Regions from separate parts of the Bradyrhizobium sp. BEA-2-5 genome, predicted to be linked through region 2. Evidence: riboswitches for the same ligand, from Rfam matches in the RefSeq annotation. Region 2 holds a riboswitch; each other region holds the start of a gene.
The links. Region 2 has a riboswitch for cobalamin ahead of RX327_RS04940 (TonB-dependent receptor). Riboswitches for the same ligand answer to the same signal wherever they lie in the genome.
Positions count from the first base shown of each region.

Region 1: it holds a riboswitch for cobalamin, as region 2 does, so the genes downstream of both, metE (5-methyltetrahydropteroyltriglutamate--homocysteine S-methyltransferase) here and RX327_RS04940 (TonB-dependent receptor) in region 2, are expected to answer to the same signal.
Region 3: it holds a riboswitch for cobalamin, as region 2 does, so the genes downstream of both, RX327_RS15200 (DUF1636 domain-containing protein) here and RX327_RS04940 (TonB-dependent receptor) in region 2, are expected to answer to the same signal.
Region 4: it holds a riboswitch for cobalamin, as region 2 does, so the genes downstream of both, RX327_RS03410 (TonB-dependent receptor) here and RX327_RS04940 (TonB-dependent receptor) in region 2, are expected to answer to the same signal.

Region 1 is NZ_CP136629.1:7,022,745-7,027,558, reverse strand. It holds partial or broken gene metE (5-methyltetrahydropteroyltriglutamate--homocysteine S-methyltransferase) at 1-2,054, opposite strand, end outside; cobalamin riboswitch at 2,162-2,382, opposite strand; gene RX327_RS32730 (glycosyl hydrolase) at 2,926-3,723, opposite strand.
Region 2 is NZ_CP136629.1:1,085,717-1,090,530, forward strand. It holds gene RX327_RS04935 (GTP-binding protein) at 1-924, shown strand, start outside; cobalamin riboswitch at 1,150-1,345, shown strand; gene RX327_RS04940 (TonB-dependent receptor) at 1,452-3,734, shown strand; gene RX327_RS04945 (PepSY-associated TM helix domain-containing protein) at 3,737-4,814, shown strand, end outside.
Region 3 is NZ_CP136629.1:3,295,950-3,300,763, reverse strand. It holds gene cobN (cobaltochelatase subunit CobN) at 1-208, opposite strand, end outside; gene cobW (cobalamin biosynthesis protein CobW) at 208-1,242, opposite strand; gene RX327_RS15200 (DUF1636 domain-containing protein) at 1,239-1,613, opposite strand; cobalamin riboswitch at 1,706-1,926, opposite strand; gene cobO (cob(I)yrinic acid a,c-diamide adenosyltransferase) at 1,963-2,616, shown strand; gene RX327_RS15190 (cobyric acid synthase) at 2,629-4,077, shown strand; gene cobD (threonine-phosphate decarboxylase CobD) at 4,280-4,814, opposite strand, start outside.
Region 4 is NZ_CP136629.1:758,786-763,599, reverse strand. It holds gene RX327_RS03420 (ABC transporter ATP-binding protein) at 1-387, opposite strand, end outside; gene RX327_RS03415 (FecCD family ABC transporter permease) at 384-1,427, opposite strand; cobalamin riboswitch at 1,540-1,741, shown strand; gene RX327_RS03410 (TonB-dependent receptor) at 1,904-4,111, shown strand; gene RX327_RS03405 (hypothetical protein) at 4,225-4,398, shown strand; gene RX327_RS03400 (ABC transporter substrate-binding protein) at 4,594-4,814, shown strand, end outside.

The DNA.
Region 1 (4,814 bases), 2.5 Mb from region 2:
TGCCGATCGCGTCGATGATGTTCGTTGAATTCCGAGTAGCACATATGGGTGTGGATCTGGGTCTCGTCCCGGACACCCGACGAGCAGATGCGGAAACATTCGACCGCCCAGTCGAGATAGGTCGCCCACTCCGAGCGCCGTAGCGGCAGGCCTTCGCGCAAGGCGGCCTCGTCGATCTGGATCATGCCAGCGCCGGCGCCCTCGAGGTCTGTAACCTCGTCGCGGATCGCGAGCGCGATCTGGCGGCAGGATTGACTGCGCGGAATGTCGTCGCGGACGAAGGACCAGTTCAGGATGGTGACCGGGCCGGTCAGCATCGCCTTCACCGGCTTTGTGGTGAGCGACTGCGCATACTGCCACCATTCGACCGTCATCGGTTTCGGACGGGACACGTCGCCGAACAGGATCGGCGGCCTGACATAGCGCGAGCCGTAGGACTGCACCCAGGCGTTCTCGGTGAAGACGAATCCTAAGAGCTGCTCACCGAAGTACTGCACCATGTTGTTGCGCTCGAACTCGCCATGGACGAGGACGTCGAGGCCGATGCTTTCCTGCCAGCGCACGGTGCGTGCCGTCTGGTTTTGCAGGAAAGTCTTGTAGGCGGTATCACTCAGGTCTCCCTTGGCGTGCGAGGCGCGCGCCTTCCTGATTTCCTGGGTCTGCGGGAAGGAGCCGATTGTCGTCGTGGGGAAAGCTGGCAGGTTGAAGCGCGCATGCTGCACTTCGGCTCGTTTCTCGAACCGACTGGCGCGCCGGCGCACTGCCTCGTCGATCCCGGCAATACGGCTTGCCACCTTCGCGTCGTGAATGCGCGGCGAGGTCTTGCGCGCTAACGCGGCGGCGTCGGATGCCTTCAAGTCCTTTGCGATCGACCTGCGCCCGCTTGCGAGCGACCTGCCGAGCGCGGCCAGCTCTTCGATCTTCTGCACGGAGAAGGCCAGCCAACTCTTCACCTCGGCGTCGAGCTTGACTTCCAGCGCGAGATCGATCGGTACATGCAGCAGCGAGCACGAGGGCGCGATCTGCACGCGGTTGTTGCCGAGCTTTGCGACGACTGGCTCAAGCCGGTCGAGAATTCTGCTCAGATCGGCACGCCAGATGTTGCGGCCGTCCAGCACACCGAGCGAGACGACGCGGTCGGTGGGCAGGCGAGCGAGGTCGTCGAGCTGCTCGGGCGCGCGCACCAGGTCGAAATGCAAACCGGCCACGGGAAGCGCGAACGCCGTGTCGCGGTTCTGGCCGAGGCCGCCGAAATAGCTCGTCAGCATGATCTTGATCTGCGGCACAGCCCTGGCGATTTCGGCGTAGGCACGCCGCAGCGCGTCATGAGCTGCCTCGTCGAGATCCAGCACCAGACAGGGCTCGTCAATTTGAACCCATTCCGCGCCGCTTCTGGCAAGCTCCCGCAGCACCTCGGCATAGACCGGCAGCAGTCGGTCCAGCAGCGACAGCGGCTCGAAGCCGGCATCCTTGCTCTTGGCGAGCTTGAGGAAGGTGACGGGACCGACCAGCACAGGTCGGGTCTGGTAGCCCAGCGCCTTGGCTTCCTCATATTCCTCGATCGGCTTGCGCGAGACGAGACGGAATTGCTGATCCTTCGCAAGTTCCGGAACCATATAGTGATAGTTGGTGTCGAACCACTTGGTCATTTCTTGCGCCGGCACGCTTTGGCCATGATGGGCGTTGCCGCGGGACGCATCGTGCGGGTCGCCTTGGACATCACCCTGGGTGCCACGCGCCATTGCAAAATAGGTCGCAAGCGGTATCGAGCCGCTGGTCCAGCCATAGATCGGGGCAATCGCTCCAACCATCACCGAGGTGTCGAGCACCTGGTCGTAGAACGAGAAATCGTTCGACGGGATCACCGAGACACCGAGCTTTTTCTGCCGCGCCCAGTTGGCGGTGCGCAATCCGATCCCGGCTTCGATCAATGCCTTCTCGTCCGATGTGCCGGACCAGAAGCTTTCGAGCGCAAGCTTGAGCTCGCGGCGTGGACCGATGCGCGCCGTACCAAGAGTTGCGACCGCAAGTGAGGAGATAGATGTAGAGGACATTGGCTTAACCCCAAATGGGGGCAAAGGCCGTGGTGACACGTCTGGACTCCGCAAGGCGCGTTGAGCGCAAACGGGTCGCAACCGCACCACCGGGACACCCCGCCCGTGGACGTTAATGTTGCCGAGGCAGGTCTCCTGGCTCGCGGGTCCTAGCTATCGTCCGGCCTTCCCGAAGCTTGCGCTTCAGTGGCTGAAATGGACGATGGCTCGCCGCTTACAGTTGCGGGGGCAGCGCCGGCATTGCTTCGTTCCGAAGAACCTGCGCACCGGCTTCCCTCTTAGCTCCAGGTCAATCGTGATCTGGAGAACCTCAACGGTTTCGATTACCTGCAACGGAGGGAGTGCGTCAACCCTCAGAAACTATGGTTGTTGCGGCATCCCGACGGGAATGATGCTCGGTACAACCGAAGAATAGAGTGACTTGTAGTGGTGCAAACCCAACGATCGCATAGAGTTCTGCGCGCTTCTGCATGCTTTCGACAATCTCGTGCGCGTCGCCATCACGTGAAATAGCGGCATAAAGTCTGTTGCACCCTGCTGGCACCCCCAACGCGGACACTGGCCAATGACCGTCGCGCAACCGATGGCCTCAAACTCGGCGGCCGTGCAGAAGGGCGTCTTGCGGGCGAGAGGGCCCTATCCTGCCGATGTCGGAAGCAGTGATGGAGCGCCCGCCGGTGCTGGCGGCCTTCCCACGCCTCAGTATGAAAGCCGGACCAGCTCATTCCGAGCGGAACTAAAATTCGGCTCGAAGCGCTCGGATACGCTGTCGACCCAGAGGCGGAGTATCCAGGCAGGCTTATGTTCCATAACAAGGCGTTCGAACCGTTTGCGGCTGGTGCCCTTCAGATCATCTCCGGCACGCGGATCTTCACTTCGAGGTCACGGTCCAGTTGTTGAAATTGAAGTTCATTCCCCCAGGAGAGGAGGTGATCTCGACTCCGTATTGGACGCTACCGACGTTTATGTCGCCAAAATAGCCCGTCGACTTGATCCACTGCAGGATACTCTTGATGTCTACTGTCCCGCTGTTGGTCTTCGAAGTGCACAGGAGTGAGATGACCTTGTGACCATTGAAGCCCTCAAACACGTTCCAAGTCGCCCCGCCTGCATTGATATTGCGGTAAACCGGGATCGCTGCCCCGGAAGGGGCATAGTGATATGAAATCGGCTTTACGTTGCCGCTACCGTCCGAGTTTCCGGTGTAGTTTGTCCAGAGCATGATCTCCTGCTGGTTTGAGTTGCCCCAGATATCGTAGGCGGCGTCCCAAGCGCCACCAGCAGGAACCTCCTGATTGAAGTTCGAGCTCAGAGTGTTGATTGAACTGAGCGGTTTCCCGATATTGAAGGACTCGTGCGGATAGCTCTTGATGCCTTTCGTATTCGGCTGGTTCGACCATACGCTCCACTGGTTCGAGTCACGCACCGAAATCGTTTGATGCCCAGCGCCAGCGCCCCATACATCGTTGTTCCAGGAATACCCGTTGCGCGAGAAGTTCCCGTACGGAGCGCTCGAACTCCAAATCGGAGGCTTTGCCGCTACAGGTGCGGCGGACGATGACCTGATTTCATTCACAGTCTGGCTAAATAAGTCATGATTCTCCTGTGTGCTGACGTCCCAAAATTCCGGCCCGCGCGAGCCGGCACCGTTTATCCGATTGGATTCCATGGGGCTTTCCTTGCTCTTATAAGCGACAAAGCCTCTTGCCGATCGGCTCATCGCCTACCTGGGTTCGCGACCAAGCTCAGTCATCGCCGGCATTTGCGTCTACAGACCAAGGTCGAATGTAGGCAGGTTAGCTTTCGAGAAGCTGACTAGAACCGCGGCACTGAGCAGTTGAATCGTTGAAATTGACTTGATTTGGCTGAAGGGCTTGGACGGCGCACGCCATTTTTACGCGCGCCTTCTCGGTTGTGAGCATCCAGTTGACGCGGGCGGGCTTGACATTGCGTTCGTTTCTCCGGGCGACGAGCCGGGGAAGACTATCGATGCGCCTACCAAGTCACGCGTTGGATTCCAGTCAGCTGGAAAGCCCCGCGGGGACTTTGAGGCAGGATTTGTAAAAATGAACATTTTCGGTTGGATTTTGCATATGCCGGCGATCGTTTGGCCGCCTTACATTGAAGAATAGACGCATTCGCGTTCTTTACGTTTTTGATGTCGAAACTCCGTACCAGTCTCGCGGATTGCCTCACGTTCCAGGCGGAGGGCCGGGGCAGATCCGCGTGAACCGAAGCCATCGCGGCGCTCGGTCTTGGTGCGCGAGAAGTTTGGGGAGATCGGCGAACACGATATCGCTGTCTTGTCGCATCCCGCCGGTAGAGAAGACTGCTACGCGCTTCGGATCGATTTCGGACAAGTTAGCGATCTTGGGCTTAATCCTATTCTCGTCGCATTTCGTGCCGCTTGCCGGTCCAGCATCCGCCAATACGCGCGAAGCTGGAATGGCGTGCAGGGGCCAATCAGAGGTCGCGGCCAGGACTGTGCGTCCAGTCTCGGCGCATATGTCCATTTCATCTCATCCCTGAGCCAGAGTGCCTGAAAGGCGCTGCGCGCGATGCGCGCTAGAGTTTGTGCCGACGAATCTTCGACTTCGCGCACGTTGGCGGTCGTTGCTGCCGCACGTCCTTCAGTAATCGAACGGCCCCTCAATATCTATGGTGACGTGTTCATATTCCCACTTTCTTGGCGGGCAGCCAAACCGGTTTCAATTGACATAAAAAGTGGTTGGGCTTCTTGCGTCGAGCCGGACGGTGTCT
Region 2 (4,814 bases):
GTCCCGATCCTGCTGGTCGCGGGCTTCCTCGGGGCGGGCAAGACCACGGTCGTCAACCATCTGCTGGCGCATGCGGAGGGGCGGCGCATCGCCGCCGTGGTCAACGATTTCGGCGCGATCAACATCGATGCGGAGCTGATCGCGGGCGCCAGCGACGGCGTGGTCAGCCTTGCCAATGGCTGTATCTGCTGCTCGCTCGAGGGTGATCTGTTGCGCACGCTCTCGACGCTGCTGCGGCGCGATCCCAGGCCCGACTATATCGTCATCGAGACCAGCGGCGTCGCCGATCCCGCCGACATCGTCCGCAATCTGATGGACCCGGTGATCCTGCGCGAGGCGCGGCTGGAGACGGTGCTCTGCGTGATCGACGCGGCGCAGCCTGCGGCGGTGCTGAACGATGCTCTGCTGCGGTCGCAGCTCCGGGCGGCGGATGTGGTGGCGCTGAGCAAGGTCGATCTGGCCGACGCCGCCGCGTGCGCCGCGATCCGCGACGCCGTGCGCGCGGTGCGTCCGGCGGCCGTGGTGGTTGATGCCTTGCATGGCGAGGTGCCGGCCGCGCTACTGTTCCCGGCGGACCTCGATCATGTGTCGGCGCCGCGCGAGACCGCGCCGCGACGGCCGTCGTCGGAGCGCTTCGAGACGCTGAGCTGGACCTCGGACAAGCCGGTCTCGCTGCCCCGCTTGCAGCAGGCCATCAACCGCTTGGCGCCGAAGCTGGCGCGCGCCAAGGGACTGTTCGAGACGGTGGAACAGCCCGGGCGGCTGACGGTGTTTCAACTCGCCGGCGGCCGCGCGACCTTAGCTGCAGGCGGCGTGCCGTCGCCCGGCGTGCCGCGCACGCGCATCGTGTTTATCGCCGAGATGGGGGCTCTGTCGCGCACCGAGATCGATGCGATCATGCAGGGATGTGTCGACATCGAGTGATGTGAGCTTATGTTTCCGTCATCGTGAGGCACGAGCAGAGCGAGCCTCGAAGGATGGACGCCCGGCTGTGGCCATGCATCCTTCGAGACGCCGCTTCGCGGCTCCTCACGATGACGGGATTACATCTGCGCGTCATCCGCGGATGCCGCTGTGTCATCGCCGCAGCTCCATCCGCCAAAGCATTTGTGCGACAATCGCATCGAATTGACAGCCTTGCCGGCACCACCTATCGTTTTTGCCGACGGTTCCCTTCGGGGATCAAAAGGGAATGCGGTGCGAGGGTAACCCCAATGCCGCAGCTGTCCCCGCAACTGTAAACGGCGAGCCTTTCGTCAATTTGCCACTGGGCCATCGGCCCGGGAAGGCGGCGACAGGCAACGACCCGCGAGCCAGGAGACCTGCCGTCAGTCGTGGTCACACGCGAGCACATTGGGCGGGGGTGTCCTGGTGGGATCGGAGCACTGCCTTTTGGGCAATGCGCCAGTCCGCGTTCGCGGTGACGTGCCACGTTATCGCGAGTCCCTTTCATGTCTCCGTCCTTTCCCGTTGCGCGCAAATGGCGCCTCGGTCTCGTCTGCTCCCTGTCATCGCTGTTGTTGCCGGCCGAAGGCTCGGCACAAACACCTCCACCAACCAGGCTCGATCCGATCGAGGTCGCGCCCTCGGTGACCGCCAAGCCGAAGCCTGCGGCGCGCAGCCGTGACATGGCCGCTGCGGCGCGGCCACGGCCGAGGCCCGCGACGATCGCAACAGCCGGCAACGCGCCGCGCGTCGCAGCGTCGGGCGCATCGGGATCGGCATCGCCGACGCTCAATGCCACCACGCAGGGCGGCACCGGCAGTCGTCTCAATCTGACACCGCTGCTGACGCCGGCCAGCGTCGAGATCATCACGGCGCAGACCATCGCCGAACGCGGCCAGCACAATGTGCTCGATGCCGTCACCCAGGACGCGGCCGGGTTCGTCGCGACGCCGGCGCCCGGCAATGGCGGCCTGTCGTTCAGCACCCGCGGCTTTGCCGGCAGCAACTCGGTGATGACGCTGTATGACGGCACGCGCTTCTATATCGGCTCCGGCACCCTGACATTCCCCTACGACACCTGGTCGACGCAGCGCATCGAAGTGCTGCGCGGTCCGGCCTCGGTGCTGTACGGCGAAGGCGCGATCGGTGGCGTCATCAACGTGATCCCGAAAAAACCGCTCAATACGCCCACTAACGAGGCCGAGGTCTCGCTCGACAGCAACATGACGCGGCGGCTGTCCGTGGACAGCACCGGTCCGATCGATCCCAATGTGTCGTACCGCATCAACGCTACCGGCAACATGTCGGACGGCTGGGTCGATCGCGACAAGACCTCGAACGCGGTAGTCTCCGCTGCCGTGCGGGTGCAGGCGTCGGACAATCTCGCCTTCACGCTCTCGGAGGACTACGGCGACCGCAGCCCGTCGCGCTATTTCGGCACGCCGCTGATCAACGGCTCGATCCAGGACGCGCTGCGCTTCAAGAACTACAATGCATTGGACAGCGCGATCCGCTATCAGGACAGCTGGACCCGGTTCAAGACCGAGTGGGACGTCGCCGACGGCTTCAAGATCAACAACACGCTGTATTACCTGACCAGCGAGCGGCACTGGCGCGACATCGAGAACTACACCTGGAATCCGAAGACCCAGCTGATCGATCGCACGAGCTATATCGAGATCTTCCACGACCAGAAGCAGCTCGGCAATCGGATGGATGCGACCTTCAGCGGTCACGTGTTTGGACTTGCGAACCAGTTTGTCGCCGGCTTCGACGTCAACCGGATCGACTTCACCCACACCAATAACTCGCCCTATGGCGGCGCGTCGTCGGTCAATCCTTATGTGTTCGATCCCGGGTCGTTCTTCGCGACGACGACGGCGACCACGCCGGGCTTCAATGCGATCGTCAATCAATACGCGCTGTTCGCCGAGGATCGTCTCTCGCTGACCGATCAATTGTCGCTCGTCACCGGGGTCAGGTATGATCGCCCCGAGGTGGACCGCACCGACTACAAGGCGCCGGCAAACAGTTTCGAGACGACGCTATCAGGCACGAGCTGGCGCGCTGGCCTCGTTTACGAGCCGATCAAGAACCTCGCATTCTATGGCCAGTACGCGGTCGGCGTCGATCCGGTCAGCAATTTGATCTCACTGTCGACCACGCAGAAAACGTTCCAGCTTGCGACGGGCAAGCAGACCGAGATCGGGGTCAAGCAGTCGTTCTGGGGCGGTCGCGGCGAGTGGACGCTGGCTGCCTACGAGATCGTCAAGACCGGGCTCACGATTCCCGATCCCGGCCACCCCACCGGCGGCCTGGCATTGCAGATCGGCCAGCAATCATCCCGCGGGGTCGAAGGATCGATCGGGCTCGCGCTGAACGACGGCTGGCGCGTCGATGCCAATGTTGCGCTGTTGCGCGCCAGATACGACAACAACAGCCAGGTGGTCGGCGGCAAGATCGTGAGCTTCAACGGCAATGTCCCGGTCAACGTGCCGCAGCAGGTCTCGAACGTCTGGCTGACCTGGGACTTCGCGCCCAACTGGTCGGCCTATGGCGGCGTGCAGATCGTCGGTGCGATGTACTCCGATCTCGCCAACACCCAGCTGCGGCCGGGCTACAATGTGGTCAATGGCGGCGTCAGGTGGAAGCCGGACGACCGGACCACGGTCGCGTTCCGCCTCTACAATCTGTTCGACAAGGCTTACGCGGTGACCTCGAACGGCACCGGGCAGTGGCTGCTGGGCATGCCGCGTACCGCCGAATTGTCCGTCAACGTGAAGTTCTGACCATGCGCAACGCTCTGATCCGGCGCGGGCGGCGGTGGCTCTATATCGTCCATCGCTGGATCGGCATTGCGACGTGTCTTTTGTTCGCGATGTGGTTCATCTCCGGCCTCGTCATGATGTACGTGGCCTTTCCGCGCCTCACCGACAGCGAGCGCCTCGCCGCGCTTCCTGTCATTCCCTGGAGCAAGGTGCGGGTCACGCCTGATCGCGCGATGGCGATCGCGGGTGTCGAGCGTTATCCGCGTGATCTGCGACTTTCGATGATGGACGACACGCCCGTCTATCGGGTGGCCGGCTGGGAGGGAGGGATGATCACCATTTCGGCGATCGACGGCAGCGCGATCGACCGGATCATGCCGGACCAGGCGCTGGCCATTACCGCTCATCATCCGCATGCTGTGCAGCCGCGCTTGATCGAAACGATCACGCGCGACCAATGGTCGGTCACGGCGCGCTTCGATTCGTTGCGGCCGCTCTATCTGATCCGCCTCGGTGACGCCGATGGCACCGAACTCTACGTTTCCTCGCGCACCGGCGAGATCGCGCTCGACACCACGCGGCGCGAGCGCATCTGGAATTGGCTCGGCGCGATCCCGCACTGGATCTATCCGACCGTGTTGCGCAAGGACGGCCCGCTGTGGCGGGATGTGGTGCTGTGGATCTCGGGTGTCTGTCTTGTCGTCGCGGTTACCGGCTTCTGGATCGGCATTTTGCGCATGCGGCTGACGCGCCGCTACGCGAGCGGCGCCGTCTCGCCCTATCGCGGCTGGATGGCCTGGCATCACATTGCCGGCCTGATCGGCGGCATCTTCGTTCTCACCTGGATGTTCAGCGGCTGGCTCTCGCTCAATCCCGGCGGCGCGTTCTCCGCTCGCGGCATCACCCGTGAGATTACGATCGGCTACAGCGGCCATGACACGCCCGACATCCTCGCCGGCTTCCAGTCGCCGCCCTCGATGCCCGCGGTGGAGGCGCGCTTCGTCTGGATCGGCGGACACCGGTTGATGTTCCTCGACGATGGTAGTGGCGGGCGCAACCTCGCCGATCCCGCGACCGGCGCACCAGTAGCGATCTCGCGTG
Region 3 (4,814 bases), 2.2 Mb from region 2:
TGTCGACCGACAGCGGATGCCGGAGCTCGGCGAGATTGGCGAGCCGCAGCGACGGCAGGCTGCTCCCGCCGCGCCGCCAGCCGGCCGCGAACGCCGCAAGATCGGAATCCGAATACGAGAGCACCACGAGATCGGCCGGGTCCTGGCCGATGTCTCTTGGCGTCGCGGTCTCCTCGAGACCACGGCTCTCGCGGAAAACGACGTGCATCAGATACCAAGTCCTGACCTGATCGCGGCCTCGTCGATATCGCCATGCTCGCCGATCACGACGAGCTTCGACTGCCTGATACCCGCGCCCCAGGGCCTGTCGAACTGGTGGCGCACGCGCTCGCCGACGGCCTGCAGCAAGAGGCGCATTGGCTTGCCCGCGACCGCGATGTAGCCCTTGGCACGCAGCACGTTCTGCTCGCGCGCCAGACGCTGGACCGAGGCGACCAGCGCATCGATATCCGCGACCTCCGGAAGATCGATCACGACGGAGGCGAAATCGTCGTGCTCGTGCTCCTCCTCGCCGTCATGATGCGACGGCCGCGCCGCGAGGTCGTTTTCCGCCGCCGCCCCGAGCCCGAGGATCACGCGTGCGTCGATCGTGCCGTCGACGACGGGCAACATCGGCACCTCGCGCGGCATCTCGGCCGCGATCACCTCTTTCGCCGCCTTGATCCCTTCCGCCCCGGCGAGATCCGCCTTGGTCAGCAGCACGATGTCCGCGCAGGCGATCTGGTCCTCGAACACTTCCGACAGCGGCGTCTCGTGGTCGAGATTTTCGTCCGCGGCGCGCTGCGCTTCGACGGCAATCGGGTCCGGCGCGAAGCGGCCCGCCGCGACGGCCTCGGCATCGGCCAGCGCGATCACGCCGTCCACGGTGATGCGCGAGCGGATCTGCGGCCAGTCGAACGCTTTGAGCAGCGGCTTCGGCAGCGCCAGGCCCGAGGTCTCGATCAGGATGTGATCGGGCCGCACCGGGCGCGCCAGCAATTTCTCCATCGTCGGAATGAAATCGTCGGCGACGGTGCAGCAGATGCAGCCGTTGGCGAGCTCGATGATATTCTCCTCCGGACAGTTCGCATCGGCGCACGACTTCAATATCTCGCCGTCGACGCCCTCGCTGCCGAACTCGTTGACGAGCACGGCGAGTTTCTTGCCGTTCGCATTGGCGAGCAGATGCTGGATCAGCGTGGTCTTGCCGGACCCGAGAAAACCGGTGACCACCGTCACCGGAACTTTTGCGAGCGAATTCATTCGGCGGCCTCCGGCACGACGGCAATGGGGGGAATGCGGGCAAGCGACTGCTTGCGGAAGATTTCCGGCCTGCTGCGCCAGGGCACGAGGCCGTCGGGCGCAGCCGCATAGGCGGAGGCACCGGCGATCACATCCGCGGCATTATCGGCGGACAGGCGGCCATAGACATAGGACCAGCGGCCGGGCGCGCTGAGCGCGACCGAGCAGCCCTGGCTGCAGGCCGACAGGCATTCGACGGGAACCACATTGACGCCGTCGGGCACGCCGGCGTCGAGGATCGCGCCATGCAGGCGTGCACCGGGCGCGAGCTCACCTTCCGCCGGCGTCTGGCCGGCGCGGCAGGTAATGCAGACATGAAGTGTAACGCTCATCGCCCTTCCTGGATTGACAGCGGGTAGCGATGAGGCACACGAACCGATTTTGGACAGGTTCGTTCCCCGTCGCGGAACACCCCGTCCGCCGGTCCAAAACTCGTCGCGCTGGCAGGTCTCCCGGCTTGCGGAGCAGGGCTTTGCCCTTCGATCCCCGCCTTCCCGATTCCCGCGGGAATCAGTGGCTTCGGGCATCTCTCCGGTCACGGTCGCGGGGGCGGCTGCATTTTGGACCCAAATCTTGCCGATTCGGACCCTATCGCATTCCCTCTTCGCCTGTCATAGGACAGGAACCAACGCCGCACCACCATTCGTCCAAGCCTCGCACTTGTCAAGCCGAAGGAACGTGATGATTTCAGATGGAAACGACGCTGAAGACGGCGCCGTCGGCACCGATCTTTCGCTGGACACGCGCCACGCGGAGAAGATGGCGAAGAAGAAAGCCGCCCGCGACAAGATCATGGCGACCAAGAGCGGCGAAAAGGGCCTGATCATCGTCCACACCGGCAGCGGCAAGGGCAAATCCTCCTCGGCGTTCGGCATGATCGTCCGCTGCGTCGCCCATGGCTTCCCCTGCGCGGTGGTGCAATTCATCAAGGGCGCCTGGGACACCGGCGAGCGCCGCCTGCTCACCGGCCATTTCGGCGATCTCTGCCAGTTCCACGCGATGGGCGAAGGCTTCACCTGGGAGACGCAGGACCGCACCCGCGACATCGCCGCCGCGCGCGCCGGCTGGGAGAAGGCCAAGGAGCTGATCCTCGATGAGAGCTTGCGCATGGTCGTGCTCGACGAGATCAACATCGCGCTGCGCTACGATTATCTCGCGATATCAGATGTCGTCGACTTTCTGACCACGTCAAAGCCGCCGATGACGCATGTCGTGCTCACCGGCCGCAACGCCAAGGACGAGCTGATCGAGATCGCCGATCTCGTCACCGAGATGACGCTGGTGAAGCACCCGTTCCGCTCCGGCATCAAGGCGCAAGCCGGCGTCGAGTTCTGAGACTCTTCGGCGATGACGCGCGCATTGATGATCCAGGGAGCCGGTTCGGACGTGGGCAAGTCGCTCATCGTTGCCGGCCTTGCGCGTGCCTTCACGCGGCGGGACTTGCGCGTGCTGCCCTTCAAGCCGCAGAACATGTCGAACAACGCCGCCGTCACCGTCGATGGCGGCGAGATCGGCCGCGCCCAGGCGCTGCAGGCGCTCGCCGCCGGGGTCGAGCCGCATACCGACATGAACCCGGTGCTGCTGAAGCCCGAGACCGATGTTGGCGCTCAGGTCATCGTTCACGGCAAGCGCATCGCCACGGCGCGGGCGCGTGACTACGCGGCGATGAAGCCATCATTGATGGGCGCGGTGCTGGAGAGCTTTGCGCGCCTGAAGCAGCGCGCCGATCTCGTGCTGGTGGAAGGCGCCGGCAGCCCGGCCGAGGTGAACCTGCGCAAGGCCGACATCGCCAATATGGGCTTTGCGCGCAAGGCGGACGTGCCGGTCGTGCTGGTCGGCGACATCGACCGCGGCGGCGTCATCGCGCAGCTCGTCGGCATCAAGACGGTGATCGACCCCGACGATGCGGCGATGATCCGTGGATTTGTCATCAACAAGTTCCGCGGCGATCCCACGCTGTTCGACGATGGCTACAGGCTGATCGAAGAGCGCACCGCCTGGCGCGGGTTTGGCGTGCTGCCCTGGTTCGTCCGCGCCGGCGAACTTCCGGCTGAAGATGCGCTCGGGCTCGGCGAGGCGCGCAAGCCGGGCCAGTGCAAGATCGCGTTCCTTGCGCTGTCGCGGATTGCCAATTTCGACGATCTTGATCCGCTCAAGCTCGAGCCGGGCGTCGATCTCCTCATGGTGCGTCCGGGCGACGCCATTCCCGGTGATGTCAGGCTCGTCATCATCCCGGGCTCGAAATCCACGCGAGGCGATCTCGCCTTCCTGCGCGCGCAGGGCTGGGACATCGATCTTCTCGCGCACCACCGCAGGGGCAGCCATGTGCTCGGCCTCTGCGGCGGCTATCAGATGCTCGGGCACAGCGTCGCTGACCCTGACGGCATCGAGGGGCCCGCCGGTGAAACGCGCGGCCTTGGGCTGCTCGATGTCACGACCACCATGACCGAACAGAAGACGCTGACGCGCGTCAGCGCGGTGCATGAAGCGACCAGCCAGCCGATCAGCGCCTACGAGATCCATATCGGCCGCACCGACGGTCCGGATCGCGCGCGTCCTTTTGCATCGCTTGACGGCGCGCCGGAAGGCGCCATTTCGAGTGACGGGCGCGTTCACGGCAGCTATCTGCACGGCCTGTTCGCCTCGGACGAATTTCGCAAGGCCTTCCTCGCGCAACTCGACATCGCGGCGGCTGATCAGCCCTACGGCGCCAGGGTCGAGAGCGCGCTCGACACGCTTGCCGGACACATCGAGACCCATCTCGATGTCGAAGGCCTGCTCGCGCTGGCGCGTTAAAGCGAGATGATTCCTGGGTCGAACAGCGACGGCGCTGTACCCCCTCTCCCCGTTCTTCACGGGGAGAGGGTTGGGGTGAGGGGCCGTCTCCGCATATCCGGTGATAGCTGCGTTCGCGGAGACTCCCCCTCACCCGGAACGCATCTGGCGATGCGTTCCGACCTCTCCCCGCACGCGGGGCGAGGCGACGCTGAGATCGTCGCTAGACCGAAGACAACACGGCGGAAAGGCGAGACCATTCGGCCTCGCTGCCCGGCAAGCCGAGCCGCAGCCATCCCGGCTTTTGCTGGAAGACCCGCGACCAGATCTGCGCACGCGCAAGCTTCTCCTGCGCGACCAGCGCATCGTCGGTCTGGTACAGCCGGAACAGCAACGTGCCGCCGACCAGCGTCCAGCCCTGCGATCGCGCCATTGCGTCGAGCCTGACGCAGTCGTCGGCCAGCCGCGCGGCCGTGGCCTTGGCCCAGTCGTGAGCGAGCAACGCGCGCCGTCCGGTCGCAATCGCGGCGCCCGAAACCGGCCATGGGCCCGCCATCGTGGCAAGCGCGGCGATGTCCGCCTCGCTGCCGATCGCGAACCCGAGCCGCAAGCCGGCAAGTCCGTAAAACTTTCCGAAGGAGCGCAGGATCAGGAGCCCCGCGCGTCCTGCTTCCGATGCAAGGGACAGGTCAGGAACGGCATCCGCAAAACTCTCGTCGATGACGAGCCGGCCAACGCGCGGCAGCAGTGCCAGCAAC
Region 4 (4,814 bases), 330 kb from region 2:
GACGTCGACCGCCTGCATCGCGCGCAGCACTGCCTCCATATCCGTCTGCGACAGCCGCGCCGGATCGGTCGCGCCGTGCGGATAGCGGCCGAGCGCGACGATATCGCGTGCCGGCAGCGGCCAGTGCACCATGTGCCCCTGCGGCAGATAGGCGAAACGTTTCGCGCGCTCGCGCAGCGGCAATGACGCCAGCGGATTATCGCCGATCCGGATCTCGCCGCCGGACGGAATCAGACCGGCCAGCGCGCGCAGCAGCGTGGTCTTGCCGGCGCCGTTCGGCCCGACCAGCGCGACCAGATGGCCCGACGGCAGCGACAGCGAGACATCGTGCAGCACCTTGCGGCTGCCGAGCGAAGCATTGAGCGCGGTAGCGGAGAGCAGCGTCATGCCACGCCTCCGCCGAGCGCGCGGCGTTCGCGCATGATCAGATAGAGGAAGAACGGCACGCCGATGATCGAGGTCAGCACGCCGACCTTGATGTCCGAGGTCGAGGGGATGATGCGCACCGCGATGTCGGCGGCGAGCAGCAACGCCGAGCCGGTGAGTGCGCTCGGCACCAAGAGCCGCGCCGGATCGTGACCGATCACGGGACGCATCAGATGCGGCGCAACGAGGCCGATGAAACCGATCGTGCCTGTCACCGCGACCGCGCCGCCAACCCCGAGCGCCACGCCCGTGATCACGAAGAGCCGCAACCGCCCGACATCGACGCCGAGGCTCTGCGCCGCCTCCTCGCCGAGCGTCAGCGCGCGGAAGGCGCTCGCCTGGCTGAGCAGGATGGCGGCGCCTGCGATGATGAAGGGCAGCGCCAGCGCGACGTGCTGGAAGCTCCGGTCTTCCAGCGAGCCGAGCAGCCAGAACGCGATCTCCAGCACCACGAAGGGATTGCTGGAGAGGTTCATCACCAGCGCCGTCGCCGCCCCCGCAAAGCTCGAGATCGCGAGCCCGGCGAGGATCAGGATCAACAGCCCGGCATTGCGGCCGGCGATCGCAAGCAGCGCGAACACCGAGCCGAACGCGGCGATGATCGCCACCACCGGCAGCGCGTAGGAGCGCACATCGGCGAGGCCCAGCGCGATTACCAGCACCGCGCCGAACGCCGCTGATTGCGGCGCGCCGAACAGCGACGGCGAGGCCAGCGGATTGCGCAGCAGCCCTTGCAGCGCCGCACCGGACAGCCCGAGAATACCGCCGATCGCGAATGCCAGGATGGTGCGCGGCAGGCGGATCTCGCGCACGATCACCTGCGCCACATCGCTGCCGCCGCCGAACAGCGCCTCGATCACCGCGAGCGGCGACAGCCGCACCGGCCCGATGCCGAGCGAGAGCACGCACAGCAGGGCCACGAGCGCGAGCAGCGCCGCGGTGGCGCCCCACCGGCGCCGCGCCGCGACCTCGGCCGCCAAGGCAAAATCCTGCACGCTCATTGGATCCATGCTCTTACAGCGATCGCCGTGGCAGACAAGCGACACTCGACAAAAACCGTGGCCGCCCGGCCATTGCCCGACTTCCGCCGGATTGACTTTGCTACCCGGCCGAACCCTAGATGAACATGACGGTTCTTTCGTGAGATGAAAAGGGAATGCGGTGCGGGGAAACTTGTCCCCAATGCCGCGGCTGCCCCCGCAACTGTAAGCGGTGAATCCTTCGTCAGAAGCCACTGGGAATCTCGGTCCTGGGAAGGCGACGAAGCGGTAACGACCCGCGAGCCAGGAGACCTGCCGTCAGCCGTGGTCACACGCGAAGATGTCGGTCGGGGAGTACAGGCATGAGCTTCACCTGATGCTGTGAGCACGATGGTGAGACTGGTTCGCGGTGACGTGCCACTGACGTTACCGAGACCTCGCTTATGTTCTCCTTCCCTTTCCATCGGCGACACCGCGCGCTTCTGCTCGCGTCGACGATGATCGCGCCGGCAATCCTTTTCTCCGCCGCGCGGGCGCAGCAGGCACCCGCTCCCGATCAGCTGCCGGCGATCGAAGTCACCAAGCCGCGCGACCAGAACGTCACGCGCGCCAGGCCGGCCGCTGACGAAGCGCCGGCGCCGCGACGCCCGGCGCCGGGCACCTCGCAAGGCAACGACACAGGCAGCGGATCGGGCACGACAGCGACCGGCGCGGCCACCGGAACGGATGGCACCGGCGGCGGCCGCCAGTTCGCCGGCATTGTCGGCTCCTCCTCGGCCGTGATCACCGCCGACGACATCGCCCATTCGCCGGTGCAGTCGTTGCCCGAGATCCTCGCGCAGGTGCCAGGCGTGCAGCTGCAAACGCCCTATGGCGGACCGAACGGCGCCAAGACCTCGGTCGACCTGCGCGGCTTCGGCGCCTTCGCGACCGACAACACGCTGTTCCTGCTCAACGGCCGCCGCCTCAACGACGTCGACAAGGCCGGCTTCGACCTCTCCACCATCCCGCTCAATGCCATCGAGCGCATCGAGATCACGCGCGGCAATTCCGGTGCGGTGCTGTATGGCGACAATGCGGTCGGCGGCGTCATCAACATCGTCACCAATAACGGCGTCGGCGGCCCGCCGACGACGATGCGCGCCGAGGCCGGATTTGGCTCGTTCAACACCCGCATGGCCGCGGTCTCCGCGGCGCTCAACTCCGGACCGTGGTCCACCTCGTTCTACGGCAACGGCATCAAGTCCGACGGCTACCGCGTCAACAATGCGCTCGACCAGCGCAACGCCGTCGGCAACATCAACTACACGACGCCTGATCTCACCGCCTTCCTGACCGTCACCGGCAGCGACCAGAAGCTCGGCCTGCCCGGCGGACGGCTGGTCGATCCGTCGATCGGCGTCAATGAGCTGCTCACCGACCGCCGCGGCGCCGCGACGCCCTTCGACTATGCCAACCAGCAGACCGCCAGCGTCACCGCCGGCTTCACCAGGTCGCTGATGAACGGCGTCGACCTCATCGTCGACGGCGGCTGGCGGCAGCGCGAGACGCAGAGCGGCTTCTTCGGCAGGGTGCCGACCATCAGCTTCGCCTCGACCTACAATGACGCCGCGCTGCAGACCTGGTCTCTGACACCGCGGCTCAGCGTCAAGAACGTGATGCTGGGCATGCCGTCGACGATCCTGACCGGCATCGACTATTACGATTCGACCTTCCGCGAGGCGCGCGGCGCCTATCAGGGCGTCGATCCCTTCCATATCTACAATATCGAGCAGCAGTCCGTGGCCGGCTATTGGCAACATACGCTGGGCCTGTTGCCGACGACCGACTTCTCCTACGGCGCGCGGGTCCAGAACACCAGCATCTCGGCGCGCGATCGCTACGATCCGAATGCGCCGTTCGCGTTCGATGCACAGGCAGCGCCGCTCGACAGCAACGAGACGCAATACGCGCTGCATGTCGGCGTCGAGCATCGCCTGACCGACACCTTCTCGGTGTTCGGCCGCGCGGCCCGCGCGTTCCGCACGCCAGATGTCGATGAGCGCGTTGCATCAGGGCCGTCATTCGACCCACTGACCTTCGCCCCGATCCCGCAAACGTTCCAGCTCAAGACCCAGACCTCGCAGGACATCGAGGGCGGCTTCCGCGTCAGGACCAATCGCTTCCAGGTCCAGACCAGCGTCTATCTGATGGATCTCGACAACGAGATCCATTTCAACCCGGTGCTGTTCTACAACACCAACCTCGACCCCACCCGCCGCTACGGCTCCGAGACCAGCGCCTCGCTCGGGGTCAGCGACAGCGTAACCCTGCGCGGCGGCATGGCGATCACCCGGGCCGTCTTCCGCGAAGGCGTCTGGGCGGGCAACGACGTGCCGCTGGTGTCGCGCTACACCGCGAGTGCGGGCCTCACCTGGAACATCTGGCAGAACTATCTGGTGCTGGACGCCACGGTTCGGGCCTGGAGTTCGCGCATCATGGACAACGACCAGGCCAACACCCAGAGCCGGATTCCCGGCAACGCCACCGCCGATATCAAGCTGAGCGGGCAAGTTGACCGCTACTTCTGGTCGCTCAGCGTCAACAATGTGCTGGACGCGCTCTACTACGACTACGCCGTCGCAAGCACCTTCACGGACGGTCGCTTCAGCGCCTATCCGCTGCCCGGTCGCACCTATCTGCTGAAGGCCGGCGCCACGTTTTAGAGCGTGATCCGGTGGGGCGGGTGTGCCCTGCCGCACCGTCTCCCGAACATTACAAACGCACGGAAACTGGGGTAGAGTTCCGGCAGCTGATTTGACCCGCGCAGGGGAAACGCATGGCCAAGGCCGGGAAGCAGACCAAGGGCGGCACGAAGATCAAGGACAAGACCGACGACAAGGCGAAGAAGCCTCCGCCACCCGCAGCGCTACAGGACGATGACTATTACGAGGACGGCGACATCGCCACGCCGAAGCTCGACCGCTACGGCAATGATGACGAGCCGTTGTGAGGCGCGGCGAATATCGATCGACAGATCCTGCGCGCAGTCGCGCGCGGCGGCCTGGTAGCTTGCGAGCTACCGAGCCCGGCTCGTCGTCGCCAAGCAGACAATAGGTCGCAGCGGGGTCATGGGCTGGCCCCCCTTCCGGATTGGTTGCTATGCTAGGCTCCGCATGGACGCTGGGTCCTTGCTGGGGGCGGTGCCATGAGATTTGCGAAGGCGGCGCTCACGGTCTTCTGCATGATCGTGTCGACGTGCGAACCGTCCAATGCGCAACAAGCCCCCAGGAAAGTAGGAATTCTTGTCAACGGCAGCCCGTCGCCGCTGTTCGACTCCATCAAGAAAAACCTTCTGAGCGACTTCGCCGACCGCGGCTATCTCGAAGGACGCGACATCGTCATCGAACCGCGATTTGCCGAATCGAA